3 regions of the Paenibacillus sophorae genome follow, and region 1 is predicted to be linked to each of the others. Evidence: riboswitches for the same ligand, from Rfam matches in the RefSeq annotation. Region 1 holds a riboswitch; each other region holds the start of a gene.
The links. Region 1 has a riboswitch for cyclic di-GMP ahead of KP014_RS28595 (anti-repressor SinI family protein). Riboswitches for the same ligand answer to the same signal wherever they lie in the genome.
Positions count from the first base shown of each region.

Region 2: another riboswitch for cyclic di-GMP. It lies ahead of KP014_RS27735 (stalk domain-containing protein); the one in region 1 lies ahead of KP014_RS28595 (anti-repressor SinI family protein).
Region 3: another riboswitch for cyclic di-GMP. It lies ahead of KP014_RS06615 (transglutaminase-like domain-containing protein); the one in region 1 lies ahead of KP014_RS28595 (anti-repressor SinI family protein).

Region 1 is NZ_CP076607.1:1,030,214-1,036,816, reverse strand. Features, by position in the region: gene KP014_RS05005 (MDR family MFS transporter) at 1-1,068, shown strand, start outside; gene KP014_RS05000 (PadR family transcriptional regulator) at 1,076-1,642, shown strand; gene KP014_RS04995 (aldo/keto reductase) at 1,755-2,729, shown strand; gene KP014_RS04990 (helix-turn-helix domain-containing protein) at 2,893-3,237, shown strand; gene KP014_RS28595 (anti-repressor SinI family protein) at 3,333-3,485, opposite strand; cyclic di-GMP riboswitch class I at 3,512-3,601, opposite strand; gene KP014_RS04980 (2-oxoglutarate dehydrogenase E1 component) at 4,078-6,603, shown strand, end outside.
Region 2 is NZ_CP076607.1:5,709,859-5,716,461, forward strand. Features, by position in the region: gene KP014_RS27725 (protein adenylyltransferase SelO) at 1-511, opposite strand, end outside; gene KP014_RS27730 (LysM peptidoglycan-binding domain-containing protein) at 894-2,711, shown strand; gene KP014_RS27735 (stalk domain-containing protein) at 2,833-4,716, opposite strand; cyclic di-GMP riboswitch class I at 4,772-4,864, opposite strand; gene KP014_RS27740 (radical SAM protein) at 5,074-5,973, shown strand; gene KP014_RS27745 (pyridoxal phosphate-dependent aminotransferase) at 6,003-6,603, shown strand, end outside.
Region 3 is NZ_CP076607.1:1,395,986-1,402,588, reverse strand. Features, by position in the region: rRNA gene KP014_RS06625 (23S ribosomal RNA) at 1-248, opposite strand, end outside; rRNA gene KP014_RS06620 (16S ribosomal RNA) at 478-2,034, opposite strand; gene KP014_RS06615 (transglutaminase-like domain-containing protein) at 2,494-3,303, opposite strand; cyclic di-GMP riboswitch class I at 3,317-3,397, opposite strand; cyclic di-GMP riboswitch class I at 3,472-3,552, opposite strand; gene KP014_RS06610 (class D sortase) at 3,656-4,315, opposite strand; gene KP014_RS06605 (GtrA family protein) at 4,328-4,798, opposite strand; gene KP014_RS06600 (glycosyltransferase family 2 protein) at 4,791-5,795, opposite strand; gene KP014_RS06595 (phospholipid carrier-dependent glycosyltransferase) at 5,830-6,603, opposite strand, start outside.

The DNA.
Region 1 (6,603 bases):
CTTGGCGCTTATATCACCGATTATGTCGGCTGGCGCTGGATATTCTACATCAATCTCCCTCTCGGGGTGATCGCCTTTATCATGATCGCTCTGGCCTACAAAGAATCGGTGGCTCACTCCAAGCAGCGGATCGACTGGGGCGGCGCCTTTACGCTGGTCGGCGCTATTATCTGCCTCATGTTCGCTCTGGAGCTGGGCGGGCAGGAATATGCCTGGGGCTCCTCCGCCATTCTTGGCTTGTTCGCGGGCTTTGCGGTGCTGCTGATCACCTTTCTGCTCATTGAGCGGCGTGCGGCCGAACCCGTTATCACATTCAGCATGTTCCGGAACAGGCTGTTCGCGACAAGCGCTCTGGCTGCTCTCTTCTACGGCTCAGCCTTCATTGTGGCAACCGTCTACATCCCAATCTTCGTGCAGGGCGTATTCGGCGGCTCCGCCACGAATTCCGGCCTGATTCTGATGCCGATGATGATCGGTTCGGTCGTCGGCGCCCAGCTTGGCGGCCAGCTGACAGCCCGGGCCAGCTTCCGGAACATCATGCTGCTGTCCACTGTCTTCTTCGTCGCCGGCGTTGCTCTGCTTGGGACCCTGTCGCCGGATACTACCCGCCTGCAGGTCAATCTCTTTATGGCTGTAACCGGATTTGGCGTCGGATTCTCCTTCTCGGTGCTCAACATGTCCTCTGTCCATCATTTTGATGTCCGCCAGCGCGGTTCGGCCACGTCGACTTGCACCTTTATGCGTTCGCTTGGCATGACGCTCGGGATCACCATCTTCGGCATCACCCAGCGCAATTTGTTCACGGACAAACTCAGCGCTACGTTCGGCGGCAGCGCCCAGTCATCCGCCTTCGGCGATCCGCGCGCCGCGCTGACCCCGGAAGCAAGAGCGCAGATTCCGGCTCCCGTGCTTGAGAAAATCTCAGCCGCGCTGTCTTCCTCCATTGCGCATACGTTCCTGTGGGCGCTTATTCCGGCGGTGCTAGGGCTCGCGGCCGTGCTGCTCATGCCGAAGGACCGCCTCTTCACCCGCAGTAAAGCTCCGCAGCCGGCGACCAGCAAGGATTAGAGCTGCCATGTCAATGAAGCTGGCTATTCTCGGGCTGCTGCTGGAACGGGACATGCATCCCTATGAAATGATGCTGGTGATGAAAGACCGCGCGATCGATCAGATTACGAAGCTGCAAATGGGCTCCCTGTACTACGCCGTCGACCAATTAGCCAAGAACGGACAGATTGCACAGATTGAGATTATCCGCAGCAGCGACCGGCCGGACAAAACCATATACCGGATCACCGGTTCGGGAAGGGCCTTGTTCGAGCAGCTCCTGCTGCAGCTGTTTAAGCAGAACGACACCCTCTATCATCCGATGTACCTCGCGCTCGCCTTCTCGCGGCATGTTGATCCGGACAAGATTGCGAAACTGTTGGAGGAGCGCATCCGGGAGACCGAGCATCAGGTCAATCTCGCTTATCAGGTCTATGAAGAGCATGTTTCCACCGTTCCCCGCGCCGCGCTTCATCTCATGTACGGCAAATATGAGCACAGCCTGACGGAACTGAAATGGCTGAAGCGCCTGTACGCTGACGTACGGGCGCACAAGCTCGGCGATATCGGGAAGCCCTTGGATCTAAAGGAGTAGCCCCCTTGTATGCCGCCTGGCACCGCTTCTTAAGCGATTAAAAGTATCGTACTGGCTTCCAAAGTTGTACAATATCTCTGAAATCATCTATCACTATGACGGAGGGATTGAATTGAAAACGTTACCGCTTAACAAGCGCGGAATTCCCGCAAGCCGGCTTGTCCTGGGCTGTATGGGCCTTGGTGGAGACTGGGACCGCGAGGCGATTACCAAAGAGCAGATCAATGAAGGACATGAGGCTGTCGAAGCTGCGCTCTCCATCGGCGTCAACATGTTCGACCATGCCGATATTTACACCCGCGGCAAAGCCGAGCAAGTATTCGGCACCGTCCTTAAAGAACGGCCGGAGCTGCGTGAACGTATCATTCTTCAATCGAAGTGCGGCATTAAGCTGGCCGAACCGGGCGAAAGCTCCAACGTGTTCGATTTCTCCAAGAGCCATATCCTGAGCAGCGTGGACGGCATCCTGTCTCGTCTGGGAGCCGAATACCTTGATATTCTGCTGCTTCACCGGCCCGATCCGCTGATGGACCCTGAAGAGGTGGGCGAAGCGCTTCACCTGCTTAAGCAATCCGGCAAGGTGCGGCATTTCGGCGTCTCCAATATGAGCGAGGGGCAGATCAAGCTGCTTCAGGCATACAGCGAAGAGCCGTTTATCGTCAATCAACTGGAGATGAGCCTTGAGAAGATCTACTGGCTCGATTCGGTTGTAAGCGTCAATCAGAAAGCCTGGAGAGAGCAAGGTATGCCCGAGGGAACGGTCGAGCACTGCAGACTGGAGAATATCCAGCTTCAGGCGTGGGGGCCGCTGGCCCAGGGCAAATACAGCGGTCGCCCGCTGGACGGAGAATCCGAAACGGTCCGCAGCACCGCGCGCCTTGTCCGTACGCTGGCCGATGAGAAAGGGACAACCCCGGAAGCGATTGTCCTCTCCTGGCTGATGGCGCATCCGGCCACGATTCAGCCCGTCATCGGAACGGTAAATCCGAAGCGCATCTCAGCCTGCGAAGGGGCGGACAAGCTTGCACTTACCCGTAAGGAATGGTATGACCTGTACGTCAGCTCCCGGGGCGTGCCGTTACCCTGACGATTCGCTGGCGCGCCGCCGCAGAAATCGAAGGGATAGAAGGCAGCGCCCAGCCGCCGATAGCTTTCAGATTCGTTAGAATTTCTGGAAAATGCCTGCTTTGCCTTGTATGCGGACCTTTGCTATACTAGTACCAAAAACAAGGAGGGGGGCGTAACTCATCGTGCCAGATAATATAGGACAACACATTCAGCATCTTCGTCTGGAGAAGGGATTATCTTTATCCGAGCTGGCGGGCAAGGCTGATGTGGCCAAATCATACTTAAGCAATGTTGAACGCAACATTCAATCCAACCCCTCTATCCAATTCATTGAAAAAATTGCCGAGGCTCTGGACGTTCCCGTTCACGTTCTTCTCTATGGGGAGATTTCCGATACGCAGGAGGAACCGCTGGATTCCGAATGGTTCAAACTGGTTCAGGAGGCTATGGCTTCGGGCGTCAGTAAACGCGAGTTTAAGGAGTTTCTGGATTACCAGAAATGGCGTCTTGAACAGAAGGACCAGTGACCCAGCAAAGCCCACAAACATACAGAGGACATGACGCCGCGCCGCCATGTCCTCTCTCAAATTTCAATTGATAATGCCCTGTCAGACCCCTCTTGCTACATTGCCTTAAGGGTCCTGTCATTGAAGAACCGACGAATCTCATCCACTTGGAGCCCTTGCTTCTTTGCTTTCAGAAGCAAATACACCCATTCCATATCAAGCTCTGACGTCTGCAGCTCTCCGATGTTCCCCTGGTTGGACTTGTCCAAAAAATCTCCTCCTAAGATTTTTGTCCCCAGGCAGTCCGGCCGTCGTAGTATATAAAAATTACCTTAGACCCGAGACTTTGTGCCCCTGCCTTTCAGCAAGTTTACCTTTTACTGGACCCTTGCTATTCAAGGATCTGATCTTGTTCTCATTACAACGAGTCTTGCAAGAATATTATACAAGAAGCTTGCCCAAAAGTGTGTCGAATTTTGGAAATAAGTAAGTATGCGCGGAGAAAAAAATAGAGTTGATCAAACGGCACCCGGAAGTAGAAATAACTTGAACATATGTATGATCTTAGTAGTATGAATGAACTATATATGACAAATACCCATTTTTCAAGTCTGCTAACCATTAATTTTGAAAACAGAGAACCCTCTATGTTGGTCCTGCTCAAAATTATGCCTTTTTTCGAACGAATTGGACGAAAGCTTGAATTGATTACAAATGTTGAAAGTAGCACAATAGGATGAGGCACTTACTTTATAATGGTTTCTTTTTATTATAGAATGTAAACGTAACCATCGAAGCTCCAAAAGCGGGCCCTCCTTGTTCACCGCCACCTTTGGAGTTTAACTGTTAGGAGGATGTTTCATGTCAGCCAAAGAGTCCTACAACGAATCCGTCTGGAGCAAGTATTACGGTCCCAATCTGGGCTACATTCAGGAAAAGTACGAACATTTCGCCGAAGATCCTTCTTCAGTGGAAGCCCACTACCGCGAACTATTCACCATCTATGGTCCTCCTCCGCTGACATCCGAGGCTGCCAGAACTCCCGGACCGTCCCTGTCCGAAGATACCGATTGGCTCCGCAAAGCGGTTAGAGCCTCCAAGTTGATCGCTAGCATCCGCATTTTTGGCCATCTGGCGGCCGACATTGACCCGCTGGAACAGGGCCATACCTCCATGGCCAAATGGCTGGACCCCGAGACTTATGAGCTTACGCGCGAAGATTTGCTTGCCCTGCCGGCTTCGCTTATCTGGGAGAATGCTCCGCAGGATGTGCTGACAGGCTGGGACGCTTATCACCGGATGCGCCAAACCTATACCAAGACGATCGCTTACGAGTTCGGCCATGTCCACGACGAGCAGGAGCTTCGCTGGTTGAACAGCCAGGCCGAATCGGCCACCTCGCCCGCTCCGCTGACTCCGGCGGAACGCAAAGGGCTGCTGGGCCGGCTCATCCAGGTGGAGCAGTTCGAGACGTTCCTGCATAAGACATTCGTCGGCCAGAAGCGGTTCAGTCTGGAAGGCAATGATGCGCTTGTTCCCATGCTGGACGAAATTGTCCGCGCGGCCGCGCACGACGGCGCGGAGCATATCCTGATGGGGATGGCCCACCGGGGCCGTTTGAATGTGCTCGCGCATATCTTGGGTAAACCATACGATATTATTTTCTCCGAATTCCACCACTCTCCAAACAAGGAGCTGTTCCCGTCCGAAGGCTCCATGGGCATCAACTACGGCTGGACCGGAGATGTAAAATACCATTTGGGCGCCGACCGCGCGTTCCATGAAGGCGAGACCGTACGAGCCCGTCTGACGCTTGCCAACAACCCGAGCCACTTGGAATTCGTCAACCCGGTCGTGGAAGGCTTTGCGCGCGCGGCCCAGGAAGACCGAAGCGCTCCGGGGCTGCCTGTGCTCAACACGAACAAGGCCATGGCTGTGCTGATCCACGGAGACGCCGCCTTCCCCGGCGAAGGCATTGTAGCGGAGACGCTGAATATCGGCAAGCTTCAGGGATACCAGAATGGCGGAACGATCCACATCATCGTCAATAACCGGATCGGCTTCACGACAGAGAGCGAGGATTCCCGCTCCACGCACTATGCAAGCGATCTTGCCAAAGGCTATGAAATTCCGATAGTCCATGTCAATGCTGACGATCCGGAAGCCTGCATTGACGCCGTCCGCCTGGCCAGCGCTTACCGCAACCTGTTCAAGAAAGATTTCCTGATCGATCTTATCGGTTACCGCAGGCACGGACATAATGAAATGGATGATCCCGAAATGACCCAGCCGATCGTCTACGGCAAGGTGAAGAATCATCCTACCGTTCTCCGGATTTATGCCGAGAGGCTGGAGCGCGAAAAGGTGATTACCCAGGATGAACTGGCGAAGATGAGCGCCGAAGCGGACAATGTGCTTCAGCAGGCTTACGAGCGGATGAAAGAGGGTAAGCAAAAGAACGGCGAAACGAAGACAGCCGTCGCCTTGCAGACGGATGAAGAAAGCTCAGCGCCTACAGCTGTTCCGCTGGGCAGGCTGCAGAGCATTAACCGCCAGCTGCTGTCCTTTCCCGAAGGCTTTAAGGTGTACCCGAAGCTGCAGCGGATTCTGCAGCGGCGCAAGGATCTGCTGAACGACGGGGAAAAGGTGGATTGGGCGCTGGCCGAAACGCTGGCTTTCGCGACCATTCTCCAGGACGGAACGCCAATCCGTCTGAGCGGCCAGGACGCGCAGCGCGGCACCTTCTCGCAGCGGCATCTCGTGCTTCACGACAGTGAAACGGGAGAACTCTATTCTCCGCTTCACCAGCTTGAAGATACCAAGGCTTCCTTCGGCGTCTACAACAGCCCGTTGTCGGAGGCTTCGGTGCTCGGCTACGAGTACGGCTACAATGTATTTGCACCGGAGACATTCGTGCTGTGGGAAGCGCAGTACGGCGATTTCGCCAATGCCGCGCAGGTGATTATCGACCAGTTCATTTCTGCCGGACGCGCCAAATGGACGCAGCGCAGCAACCTGGCCATCCTGCTGCCCCATGGCTACGAAGGGCAAGGACCGGAACACTCCAGCGGCCGATTGGAACGGTATTTGCAGCTATCCGCAGAAGAAAACTGGACGGTTGCGAATCTTACCAGCGCCGCGCAGTACTTCCATCTGCTCCGCCGCCAGGCATCTCTGTGCGGACAGGCGGACGCAAAGCCGCTCGTCATCATGGCGCCGAAGAGCCTGCTCCGCAACCCGCGCAGCGCTTCTTCCGGCTTAGAGCTGGCATCCGGCCAATTTCAGCCCGTGCTCCCGGAACCGCTGCTCGGGCAGACTCCGGGCGCAGTGAAACGTCTGGTCGTATGCAGCGGAAAAATCGCCATTGACCTGCAAGCCGAATTGGAA
Region 2 (6,603 bases), 1.2 Mb from region 1:
TTTCGCGCACGATGGACTCACCGGTTGTCACCACGGCCAAGCTGCGGGTGGTCGGAATGCCAAGCGCATGCATCGCTTCGCTGATGATGTATTCGCGCAGCATCGGCCCAAGTGCCGCCCGGCCATCGCCCCGGCGGGAGTATGGCGTTCTGCCCGGACCTTTAAGCTGAATATCAACCCGCTCACCCCGGGGAGTGATCTGTTCGCCAAGCAGCAGAGCCCTGCCGTCCCCTAACATAGTAAAATGCCCGAACTGATGCCCTGCGTAAGCTTGAGCAAGAGGCTCAGCACCTTCGGGAATCTCGTTGCCGGCAAGCACCGCTGCGCCATCACTCCTTTGCAGCGCTTGAACGTTTAACCCCAGAGAGGCTGCCAACGGATCATTAAGAATGACCAGCTTCGGCGAGCGCACAGGGCTTGGGTCTTGTCTGGTAAAAAATGATTCCGGCAGACGGGCATAACTGTTGTCGAAGTTCCATCCTGTTTCAATGATTGTGTTTTTCTCTGTCATCGTATCTCCATTTTTCATTAGGATATTTTAGTTATATAAAATGAACTTAAGATTTTTCCATCAGATATCAGTCGTAACTACGAGGAATGTTTGGACTTCCGGCCGCTGTTGTCTCCAGATTTCTTCATTTTAACCGCTCTTCGCGGATGAAATCCGGAGACAAAGGCGGTCGCTATCGCTCCTACAGTTCCAAACTTCCCCTTCGCAACTCGTTACACTGATGTCATTTTTGAAGTTCATCTTATATATCTACTTACTATATAAACACGGACTGCCTCTTTATTGTTTGCTTCAGCCGATTTATTATTCCCTTACCGTTCTTCTGCAAAAGCCATCCGCCGAATACACTTGTTACAAAAGGTTTAAGGAGGAGGTCATCCTCGTGCAGACGTTCTATACCGTGAGACCCGGCGACTCCGTGTCGGCCATCGCCAAGAGGTGGGAAGTGCCTGTCCCTGCGCTCATCGCGGCGAACAACCTCTCGTCTCCCTATACGATCTACCCCGGTCAGCAGCTCTCGGTTCCGTCCGGTGTGACAACCGTTCAGGTTAGATCCGGGGACTCCGTCTACTCCCTTGCACAAATGTACGGCGTCCCTATGGCTGCTATAATAGAAGCCAACCGGCTGAGTCCGCCATACACGATCTATATTGATCAAATACTGACCATTCCGCCAGGTGTCCCTTACTATGTGGTGCAGCCCGGAGATACATTATACGAGCTGGCCGGCAGATACAATGTAATAACAGGCGGCGTCCGAAGACCGGAGCTGATCCGCCAAGCGAACAGACTGCCTTCCGACTTGATCAACGTAAGCATGCGCCTCATTATCCCATATGCTCCTCCGGGCGGAATCGGCCGGCTTGCCTATGTTTCAAACTTTGGCGGCGCATACGATATTTGGCTATTCGATCCATTGAGCGGTCAATCCACAGCGGTTGGAAAACAGCAGGCCGATGCCCATTCCGTGCCGTATTGGTCGCCGGACAATCGCCGGATCGCGTTTATCGGAAAGCAGGGCGTCCTTTTCATCTTGGACGTGCTGCAGGGAACCTTGATGCAGATCGATCAACTAGAGCCCTTTACCACTCTTACTTGGTCCCCGGATAGCAGGCAGATCGGCTATACGAAGCAGGGCCGGATCATTCTCTATGAGCTCGCCACCTTCTTCCCTAGAACGCTGCCCGTTTCCGGCGCCAAGCATGTGCAGTGGTTTCCCTCCGGCGATAAACTTTTATTCGCGGCTCCGGACAGCACAGGGAACGATCAGCTTTATGAGATTCGAGTCGACGCTGCCGGCCAGCGCCAAATTACGCACGATACGCTCAGCCCTAAGAATGATGTACAGCTCTCCCCGAACGGCTCCTATGCCCTTTTCACCTCTCCCGGCGCAAGCATCTCCATCATCTATGTCGTTGACATCAACACAGGGAACATATTCGAGCTCACAGGAGGGCCATTAGCAAAAAATTATTTCCCGGCCTGGGCTCCGGGCAGCGCCGACATCGCCTACAGCGCAACCGATTTCGCCGAACGCAAAGGCTACTTCTCCACCATCCGAACCGAGCGCCCGCAAGGCGGGGGCCAGCAAATTCTGGCCGTCTCCGATTGCTTTGGGACTCCCGTCACCTGGTCCCCTGACAGCGAATCCATCGCTTACTTGTCCGGCTGCAGAGGAGCGGGGCTTGCAAGCGAGATTTGGATCATCGATATCCGCCATCCCGCACCGATCCGCGTGATTTCCGGGGCAGGCGCCATCACCTCCGTACAATGGTCCCATGGAGCCATTCCGGCGGAAGACTACGCCCAGTTCCGCAGTGCAGCGTACCGGGTCAGCTTCCCTTATCCCGCCGCCTGGCGGGCGGTGAGCGAGACCCGGTACGAGGGCGCGGACGGTTTCTTCCAAATCTCCGCCCTGGCCAGCGAGCTACCGTTTCCAGAACTGTGCCGCGCAGAAGCTTATCACCGGTTAATGCCATACGGCTCTTCGCCGCGGATCGTTCCGGGACGAGTGCAGAATCAGGAAGCCTGCTTTATCTTCCCTTCCCCGGACCAAGCGCCGGAATTTCGGCGGCAATCCGCACTCATCGCCGTATATCCGCAGCCTGTTGTGATTAACGGCACCACCTATCCGTACTTCATCCTCTGGGCGGATCAAGATCATCTTCAAGCGATGGTGAACGGATTGCGTTTTCTTTGACAGGAGGAATGGTTCACAGACCACAAGAGCCAACCCGATTGAAGGGTTGGCTCAGAGGGATTAATATTAAGTTTCGCAGCAGTCCCGATGAAAATAACTTCGTCAGGACTGTTATTATTGTTTAATTCTTTAAAGGTTCACCCGAATCGTCAAATTCGCCTTGGTACAGCACATTCCCCTCGGGATCATAGAGTGTGCCGTTAATAAACCGGTCGTCCGCAAAATCCCCCTCAATTTTAACCTCACCGCTGGCGTAATACCAGATTGCCTTTCCTTCCCGCCGTCCCTTACTTATTTCTACGACGAGATATTCGCCTGTACTTCGATTCAGAACAACCTCTTGCCCCTCCCAGTGCAGCGCTCCATTGTAAGAACCCTTGTACCGAAGTCCGCCGCCGGGATAATATTCGATGCCCTCGGTCTGCATTCCATCTCTCATCGTTCCTTCGAAAAACAGTTCGTCAGCGAAAAGATAGTACATTTTCCCTTCGCCATGCATTTTATCGTTCTTCCACTCCCCTTCATAGAAAACACGTCCGTTTTCGTTGTATTGCGTTCCATATCCCTCACGGATACCGCCTACCAGTCCGCCATGATACCGCATGCTGCCGTCCTCGTTATAGAGGGTATCCTTGGTATCTTTCAGGCTGATGTACACCGTCTGCTTTGCTCCATTCCAGCTTATTTTACGATCAGCCGCTTCACCAATAAGTCTAAGAGGAACATAGGTTGTACCGCCCCGAGTAACCGGCGCATAATCGGTTTTGATAGCTTTTCCATTAACAACCATCTCTTTCTTGCCAATAGTCAGTTTAATTACCAGGCTTCCCTTGGTGCCCGTGATCTGGCGCGTTTTGTTATCCCACTTTATGCCGAACCCCATCCGCTCGAACAGGGAACGAAACTCGACATAGGTGCTATTGTTAAGCGAAATTGGGGCCGTACGCAGGGGAACCTCTAACCCGTCCATAACGACATGAATCGGTTCTGCATTCCGGTCTGCACGGGTACTCGGAGGAATGATGGTTCTTTTGACGATAAAACCGCCTTTATTTAAATAAATCAGCGTATCGCCGGAGAGTCCGAGTACATGATTGTATGTCGCTTCCAGCGGTATCGAAAAGGACTCCTTATGCAAAAGGTCCACACCTGTTACCTCTGCTTTATTTCCCTCACCTTTTTCAACCCAAAGGCCATAGGACAATCCTGTAAATACTTTTGACAATTTGAAAGGAGCATCATTTTGCAGGACGATTCCCTTTTCAGACGGAGTGGTTGCGTTCAGCTCAACATAACCCTGATTTTCCCTGAGTTTGGTCTTGAGCAAAATGTATTTGCCATTGAACGAATAATCATACGGAAAGCTGGCTCCGTAAAAATTATTTTTACTTTTTGTTTCCAGATTATAGGCCCTAATTTCATCGGATCGGTACAGATAGATAAGCCGGCCCTTACCCAGCTGAGGATTACTCCCTTCCTCGATCTCCTCCGACTCTCCGGTTGTCAAATTAAGAACTTGGACTTTGTAATGATCAACCCATGCCAGATAATTGCCATTTCCAACGGGCTCCGTTAGCGATGATGACCCGCCGTCAACCAGCTTCTTTTTTTCCTTACTTTTCAAATTGTATCCCCATATATCACTTCCATGGAGTTCATTACTCTGAATCCAAAGAACCATTGGGCCTTGAATGGTATCCGCTATAACCGGGTTATATTTGTGGGTCTTATCGGTAGTCAATCTTTCCGTCTTTCCGTTATCCAAATTTAAAACGTAAATCGAATCATAGTAATCTTGAATTATAGTCCAGGTTAAGTAGCGGCCAGCGATATCAGCATCCTTGAGATCTTGAAAATCAACCGGTCCGACTTTGAACTTCGTCACCTCGTCTTTCCATGTGTAGTTCAGCCCTGCTGCCGCGCTCGCAACCATCCCCCTTGTCTCCATTTCGGTTAATGCAACGAGCATCCAGACCACAAGCACACTCCAAAAGATTCTTCTCATTTTCGTTGAACCCTTCCTTTCTTCTGCTGTGAGAACACACAAAAAAACAAGCTGCCTGAGCAACCCGGCTGTCTGGTTATAGTTTCCTATAACGGTAGACCCGTGGCTTTGCGTCCCCGTCTTTCGAACGAGTTTGCCTTTGGTCAATCACTTGTTTCGTGATTTCTTATAGTTCTTTTGCTGCTTCTTTTTAGAGTATAAGTCCCAATTTAAAATTTACCAATGAAATGTTTTGTTTATTATCTAAATATTACTAATTGGTTTTCGATACGTACTTTAAAGTGCGTACTACCTTAGAAAGCTGCATGATTGTAAACTTATAGAAATAAGCATAACGTACAAAAAGGAGAGATTAAAATGAAATATACCGGGCCCGTTTATCGTCCGCCATTTGAAGCAAACTCATTATTATTACAAGTTACTGTAGGATGCAGCCATAATGAATGCAGCTTCTGCACCATGTATAGCGATGTTCCTTTTCATGTCGAAACGCTGGAGCAAATCGAACAGGATTTACGGGAAGCGAGACGAGTGTATCCTAGAGTAAACCGTATTTTCTTAGTTAATGCCGACCCCTTTTCTCTAAGTGCGGACCGGCTGAAATCCATTGCTGTTAAAATCAATGAAATTCTGCCTGAAGTTGAGACTATAGCGATGTATGCCTCCGTTAATAACATCATAAATAAAACAGATGATGAGCTTAAAGAATTAAGAGCTTTAAAGATTAATGACCTCAACATTGGTCTGGAATCCGGTATGCCAGAGGTCGTGGAACATTTTAATAAAGGGTTTACCGTGGATGAAGCGAAAGCGCAGTTAAAGCGTTTGACCAATGCTGGCATAGACTTTAGTGTAAATATTATCATCGGAGGAGCCGGCAGCGAGAAAACACGTGAAAACGCAACAGCAAACAGCAAACTGCTAAATGAAGTTAAACCAAAGCTCATCTTTATTGCCACTTTACACGTGGATCCCGGCAGCCCGCTGGATGAAGAAGTAAAAAAAGGGCTTTTTATAGAAAATACCTTGCGTCAAAATATTGAAGAGGAAATCGAAATGTTAAGTGGACTGGACTTAGATCATACGTATTTCTTCGGTCTCCATACATCCAATGTAATACCCGTACACGGTATGCTGCCAGACAAGAAAGATGAAATGGTTGCGGAACTAAAAGAAGGCTTAGACTCCATTGGGGTCGAATATTTAGACGGTCACCTACAAAAAGGTGTGGAAGGTGCGGTTTCAATACGCAGATAAGATTACACGGCAGCAGAAGGAGATTAATAATGAAAGAATTATCGTCAAAGATCGCAAGCATCGAACCGGCTAAAATCAGAAAAATGTATGATATGGCACAAGGTTTGGATAATGTGATTAGTTTTGTAATAGGCGAACCTGAATTTGATACTCCGGGGCATATTATTGAAGCTGCAAAAAAAGCCATGGATCACGGCCACACTCATTACACGCCAAATTCCGGTATTCTTCCTCTGCGTGAAGCTGTAAGCGCGCATTTTAAAGATTTTGACAAAGTTAGTTACAATCCGCTTGATGAAATCATGATTACAGTTGGGGGTATGCAGGGGCTTTACCTGTCCCTTCTGGTCCTTACGAACCCCGGAGATGAGGTTATCGTAAGTGATCCATGTTATACCAATTATTACGGAATGATCGAAATGAATAACGCAATTCCTGTTACGGTTCCGGTGTACGAAGAAGAAGGGTTCAACTTTACGGAAAAAGGTTTAAGAGAAGCGATAACCCCAAAATCCAAAGCCATCATATTGAATACGCCATCCAATCCAACGGGAGCCGTGGCCGATCGGGAAACGATAGAAATGATCGCGCGGATAGCCACCCAGCATGATTTATATGTGATTTTTGATG
Region 3 (6,603 bases), 370 kb from region 1:
TACTGACGGAATCACTCTTGTTTTCTCTTCCTCAGGGTACTTAGATGTTTCAGTTCCCCTGGTCTGCCTCTACCTACCCTATGAATTCAGGCAGGAGTGACTGTGCATTACCACAGCCGGGTTTCCCCATTCGGACACCCCCGGATCAACGCTTGCTTACAGCTCCCCGAGGCCTTTTCGTTGTTCGCCACGTCCTTCTTCGGCTCCTGGCGCCTAGGCATCCTCCGTGTGCTCTTACTAGCTTAACCAACTAAGCACTTTCACTTCACTTGTTCAATCGCTTGACACAAGCTCAGCTAAAAGATGTTCTAAAACGCAATTTTCGTTTCGGTATCCAGTTTTCAAGGATCAAGTTCTTGCTTTTGAGAGTTTGAGCTCTCAAAACTGAGCAACGAGTGAGCAACAGGCCTAAACCTGAGTTTTGGAAGCTAAGCTTCCGATTTGAATGTTTCCGCTGCGGGAAACGATTCTCCATAGAAAGGAGGTGATCCAGCCGCACCTTCCGATACGGCTACCTTGTTACGACTTCACCCCAATCATCTACCCCACCTTCGGCGGCTGGCTCCCTTGCGGGTTACCCCACCGACTTCGGGTGTTGTAAACTCTCGTGGTGTGACGGGCGGTGTGTACAAGACCCGGGAACGTATTCACCGCGGCATGCTGATCCGCGATTACTAGCAATTCCGACTTCATGCAGGCGAGTTGCAGCCTGCAATCCGAACTGAGACCGGCTTTATAAGATTGGCTCCGCCTCGCGGCTTCGCTTCCCGTTGTACCGGCCATTGTAGTACGTGTGTAGCCCAGGTCATAAGGGGCATGATGATTTGACGTCATCCCCACCTTCCTCCGGTTTGTCACCGGCAGTCACTCTAGAGTGCCCAGCTTCACCTGCTGGCAACTAAAGTCAAGGGTTGCGCTCGTTGCGGGACTTAACCCAACATCTCACGACACGAGCTGACGACAACCATGCACCACCTGTCTCCTCTGTCCCGAAGGCCGCGCCTATCTCTAGACGATTCAGAGGGATGTCAAGACCTGGTAAGGTTCTTCGCGTTGCTTCGAATTAAACCACATACTCCACTGCTTGTGCGGGTCCCCGTCAATTCCTTTGAGTTTCAGTCTTGCGACCGTACTCCCCAGGCGGAGTGCTTACTGTGTTAACTTCGGCACCAAGGGTATCGAAACCCCTAACACCTAGCACTCATCGTTTACGGCGTGGACTACCAGGGTATCTAATCCTGTTTGCTCCCCACGCTTTCGCGCCTCAGCGTCAGTTACAGCCCAGAAAGTCGCCTTCGCCACTGGTGTTCCTCCACATCTCTACGCATTTCACCGCTACACGTGGAATTCCACTTTCCTCTTCTGCACTCAAGCTGCCCAGTTTCCAGTGCGACCACAGGTTGAGCCCATGGTTTAAACACCAGACTTAAACAGCCGCCTGCGCGCGCTTTACGCCCAATAATTCCGGACAACGCTTGCCCCCTACGTATTACCGCGGCTGCTGGCACGTAGTTAGCCGGGGCTTTCTTCTCAGGTACCGTCACTCTCTTAGCAGTTACTCTAAGAGACGTTCTTCCCTGGCAACAGAGCTTTACGATCCGAAAACCTTCATCACTCACGCGGCGTTGCTCCGTCAGGCTTTCGCCCATTGCGGAAGATTCCCTACTGCTGCCTCCCGTAGGAGTCTGGGCCGTGTCTCAGTCCCAGTGTGGCCGTTCACCCTCTCAGGTCGGCTACGCATCGTCGCCTTGGTGAGCCGTTACCCCACCAACTAGCTAATGCGCCGCAGGCCCATCCCTTGACAGCAGATTGCTCCGCCTTTCAGCCTCCCAGCAGGTGCCAAGAGGAATTATCCGGTATTAGCTACCGTTTCCGGTAGTTATCCCAGTTCAAGGGGCAGGTTGCCTACGTGTTACTCACCCGTCCGCCGCTAAGTATTTTTGAGAGCAAGCTCTCAAAAATACTCCGCTCGACTTGCATGTATTAGGCACGCCGCCAGCGTTCGTCCTGAGCCAGGATCAAACTCTCCAATAAGGTTTTTTCGTGCGGTTACTCCCTCGAATCACTCCAAGAAAACAACCATCCGAAAAGTTTATCGATAGAGCGATTAGCTCATGTTGAAACATCTGACGAGAATTTGCATTCTCATGATGGCCTTTCCAAAGCGTGAACCACGCTGTGAAATCCATCTCTTTTGGAACTCGCTAGAAGCGAATTCCCACTCACTCGTTGTTCAGTTTTCAAAGATCAAACTTGTTTGCCGTTCAACTTAATGTCTCAGCAGCAACTCTTATAATATATCATACACTCTACAGAAACGCAAGCTTTTTTTGAAAGTTTATTTTATCTTGTCGGCAAAGGCTTGTGTCTCCCGAGGACGACTTATCTATAATACCTCTTCTCTGAGGATATGGCAATACCCAAAATACAAAAAAAACAATCCACTTATTATTTAAGCGGATTGTTCATTTATTGCATGAAGCCGTCAGTTGCTTAATAATACTTCGCACCGGTATATTTGCTGGCGCTTTTAATCAGGGAGACCGCTTTATTACTCTTTCCCAAACCGGCGTCTACCGTCGTATCAATAGTCACCCACTGCCCATCGATGAGGACTTCATTCCATGCATGGTATTGAGATACATAGCTGCTCTCACCCATCACAAGCTTAGCGGGAACGTTCACACTGCGGAGCATAGCGGCAAAGAGGGAAGCATAGTCGTAGCAGATTCCTTTTTTGCTTGCAAGCGTTCTGTCGATGTTCGGCACATAGTCGGTAGATACGTTGGCTGCTAAGGCGTAGTCGTATTTTACATTGGAGACGATGTAGTTATAAATGGCGGTTACTTTTTCTTTGTCAGTGTCGGTATTCTGGGTGAGTTGTTTCGCTTTTTGGATCGCTCTGTCGGACGGGTTCCATTTAACGTTCTGCACCGAGCTCAGATATACGGCGTTAGGTTCGCTCATCGAAAGGTCGATAGAATCGGAATAAACCACTTTATACTTGTTGCCGCTGGTATTCTCAAGGATGGAAACTTTATAGGAGCCGCTGCCTTGCTGAAGCGGGAAGGACTCATTGGGCTCTGATGCGAAGAGGTTGTAGGTATAACTGCTGCCGTTCTTGGTAATCATCAGTTTAGTGCGCTTGCCCTGGGGAGCGTTATATTGAATGCCAACAACACCTTGGCTTAAATTCGAAGTGTCCAGCCATTCGGAACTGCCGCTCGCGGCGGCTGCCGGGGTAACTGGAACGGAAGTGGCTACTGTAAATAATATAAGAAGCCAAAAATAAAACTTCTTCACGGATAAAACTCCTTTCGATAGCTGGCTGCCATCCTCGCGGGAAGGCCCTTTAGCTTTGCGTCCCTACCTTTCGATAGGTTTGCCATTGTCGTGCAAGTTTCATCTATTCAAATAATAGGTAAATATTCTAAAATTTTACTTGTGAGTTAAACAAAAAAAGCTTCTTCATTCGGTAGCTGGCTGCCATCCTTACGGGAAGGCCCTCTAGCTTTGCGTCCCAATCTTTCGATAGGTTTGCCGTTATCGTGTTTAGCTTTTCTAATATTAGATTACCATATTTATCTGAATTATCAATAGAAAACTAGGAAAATATACCTGTATGATTACCTATTTTTACATATTTCCGCCACAGTCACGGGAGCTTTGCGTGCACAATTAGCCGATGAGTCGGATTAATCAGCGGATCGCATGTGATGAGCGTAAGGATGCGGTCTTTGTTACTGCCTTCCAGCACGGACACATCAGTAGGTTCGACTATCGAGATATCATAGACCGTGTAGTTATAGACTTTCCCTTTGGTCTTAACGGAAATCGTATCACCGATCTTCACCTCATTCAGACGGTTGAACAGTCTTCCCTTGGTATGGGCGCGGTGAGCGGCGATAGCCGCATTCCCGATTTCTCCAAGCGGAGCGGTCTCGGTCAAATGCACGGCCGCATGCCGCATATTCGCTTTGGTGGCTCCTTCAAGCACGGGAAGTTTGACATCGATTTTATCGATCTCAATCAGCGCGATCGCTTTCTCGTCTCCGTCTGAACCGCCTTTATCCTCTGCGAGCTGCGACTGCTCGTCCAAGGCCGATTCTTCGGCAAGCAGCTGTGTCACTTTGGCATATTTGAGCCGCAGATCGGGATCGACCGAATCTTGAGCCTTCTCCGCGCTTTGTTCAAAACTCTGCTCCGCTTCCTTCAGCAGCTTCTGCTGCTGCCAATCTTCTAACCATTCGCTCGTCTTTGGATACAGGATCAGCAGAACGCCAGCGATAATTATGATATAAGAAAGCTTGCGCATAATCTTCACCCTCTATCGTCGCTCCGCTTCCGCCCCGGAGATTGCCTCACCGGAGACAGGCAGAGACTGCTTTGGCTTCACAAACACCCATTTTCTGCTGCCAAAAAAATTGATGATGACCGTAACAAACGTAACCAATACCTTCGACAGCAGCTCCTGCAATCCAAGACGGCCGATTAGAACACTCATCAGCAGCAGAGATATGCACAGCACGAACAGATTCAATGCAATAAACCTCAGGAGCTGCTTATGAATGAAGCCTTCTTCCTTGCTCCGCTGCCGGTCCTTGAACGTTATTTTACTGTTCAAAATAAAACTGTTGGCCGTTCCCGCACCATAGGAGATGACCTGGGCAACGACATAGAAGAGCCCGAGCGAAGTCAGCAGCGCGAACACGGCCATATCTACCAATGTATTCAGAAGACCGACAATATTAAATTTAACGAACTGGAGGATATCGCCGCGCACATTATTGTTATTCATAAGGTACATCCTCCCGTGATTGTCCGGCTTTCTCCCGAAAGAGCTCGGCTTCCTCCTCCTTCAGGTTTCTGTAGCCTACCGCCTCGCGGACAATGTAAAGCGGCCGGTCCTTCGATTCATCGTATATCCGGCCGATATATTCGCCGATTACCCCGAGGATCATAAGTACAATTCCGTTAAACAGCAGGTTCACGCCGACGATGGAAGCCCAGCCGGGCACCGTGCGGGAAGTAAACCACTTCTGCATCAACACGAAGAACAAAAAGACAAAGCTGGAAAACGAAAGCAAAAACCCAAGGTAAGAAGCGATTTTGAGCGGCTTGTGCGAAAAAGACGTGATGCCGTCGAGCGCAAACCGGATCATTTTTTTGAGCGGATATTTGGTCTCCCCGGCAAAGCGCTCCTCGCGGACATACTCCACCATCGTCTGGCGGAAACCGACCCAACTGACAAGCCCTCTGACATAGCGGTTCTTCTCCTTGAGTTCGCGCAAAACGTTGCACACCTTGCGGTCGATCAGGCGGAAGTCGCCCGTATCGGTTGGAATATCCACGCTCGTCATACTGCTCAGCAGGCGGTAAAACAGCTTGGCGGTGATTTTTTTGAACAATGTTTCGCCGTGGCGCTTCAGCCGTTTGGCATACACCACTTCATATCCCTGTTTCCATTTGGCAATCAACTCAAGTATGACTTCGGGAGGGTCCTGAAGATCGGCGTCGATAACAACGACCGCTTCCCCCCGTGCATAATCCATGCCTGCGGTTATCGCGACTTGGTGGCCGAAATTCCGCGAGAAGTCAATCAGCTTCACATGACCGTCCCGGTCTGCAATCTCCCGGATCATATCGGCTGAGCGGTCCCGGCTTCCATCGTTCACGAAGATCAGCTCATATGCGTCTCCGCTGCGGTCCATGACTTCCTTCAGACGCTTGTACGTATGAGAGATCACTTCTTCTTCATTATACATCGGGACGATCACGCTGTATCTGGCTTTCATTTCTTTTCCTCCTAAATTGTAGACGGCCATAACCCTAAAAGACCCAAGTCGGGAACCAGCGCAGGAAGCCTGTCACGTAATCCCCGCTAACCCGCATGCCCGACAAAACGGGATAAAACATGATAAAGAGCAGCGCGGCAGCAGCGACATACACATAACGAATGACTCTCGACCGGGATTCCGGAAACACGCTGTCCGACAGCTTCAGCATATAGACCAGCGCCAGTATCATGAACGGAACCATCGCGAAATAATGGTAAAGGAACGTCTCGCGCGGAACGAGCATCCAGGGAATGTATTGGGAAAAATAGCCGATCCAAATGACGTAAAGCGGTTTTTCCCTGCGTTTCAGCGTCAGCCGCAGGACGGCGAGGATGGCAAACACCCCCGTCCACCAGATCAGCGGATTGCCCATCGTTACGATGCTGCTGGCCTGGCCTGCCGGCAGTCCTTCTCCCCCGCTGAAGAACCATACCGGACGCTTCATAAAGGGCCATTGCCACCACTGGGAAGAGAACGGATGGGTAGCCACAAGCTGGCTGTGGTAGTCGTACATATTCTTCTGCGCTTCGAGCAATCCTTTAAACGTATAGCCTTCCGGTGTGACAGACAGCACAGGAATAAACGACAAGCTGTAAATCACGGCCGGAATAACAATAAAGAAGATAATGCAGGAGGCAAGAGTAATAACGCTTCTGCTCCAGAATGTTCGCGCGGCTTCTTGGCAAGCGGCTGACAGTTCCGGGTCCGCCCGCTTGCCCAAGGCAAGCACGCGCCGGGCCGCCCTGTGCTGCCGGTACCGGTCAAA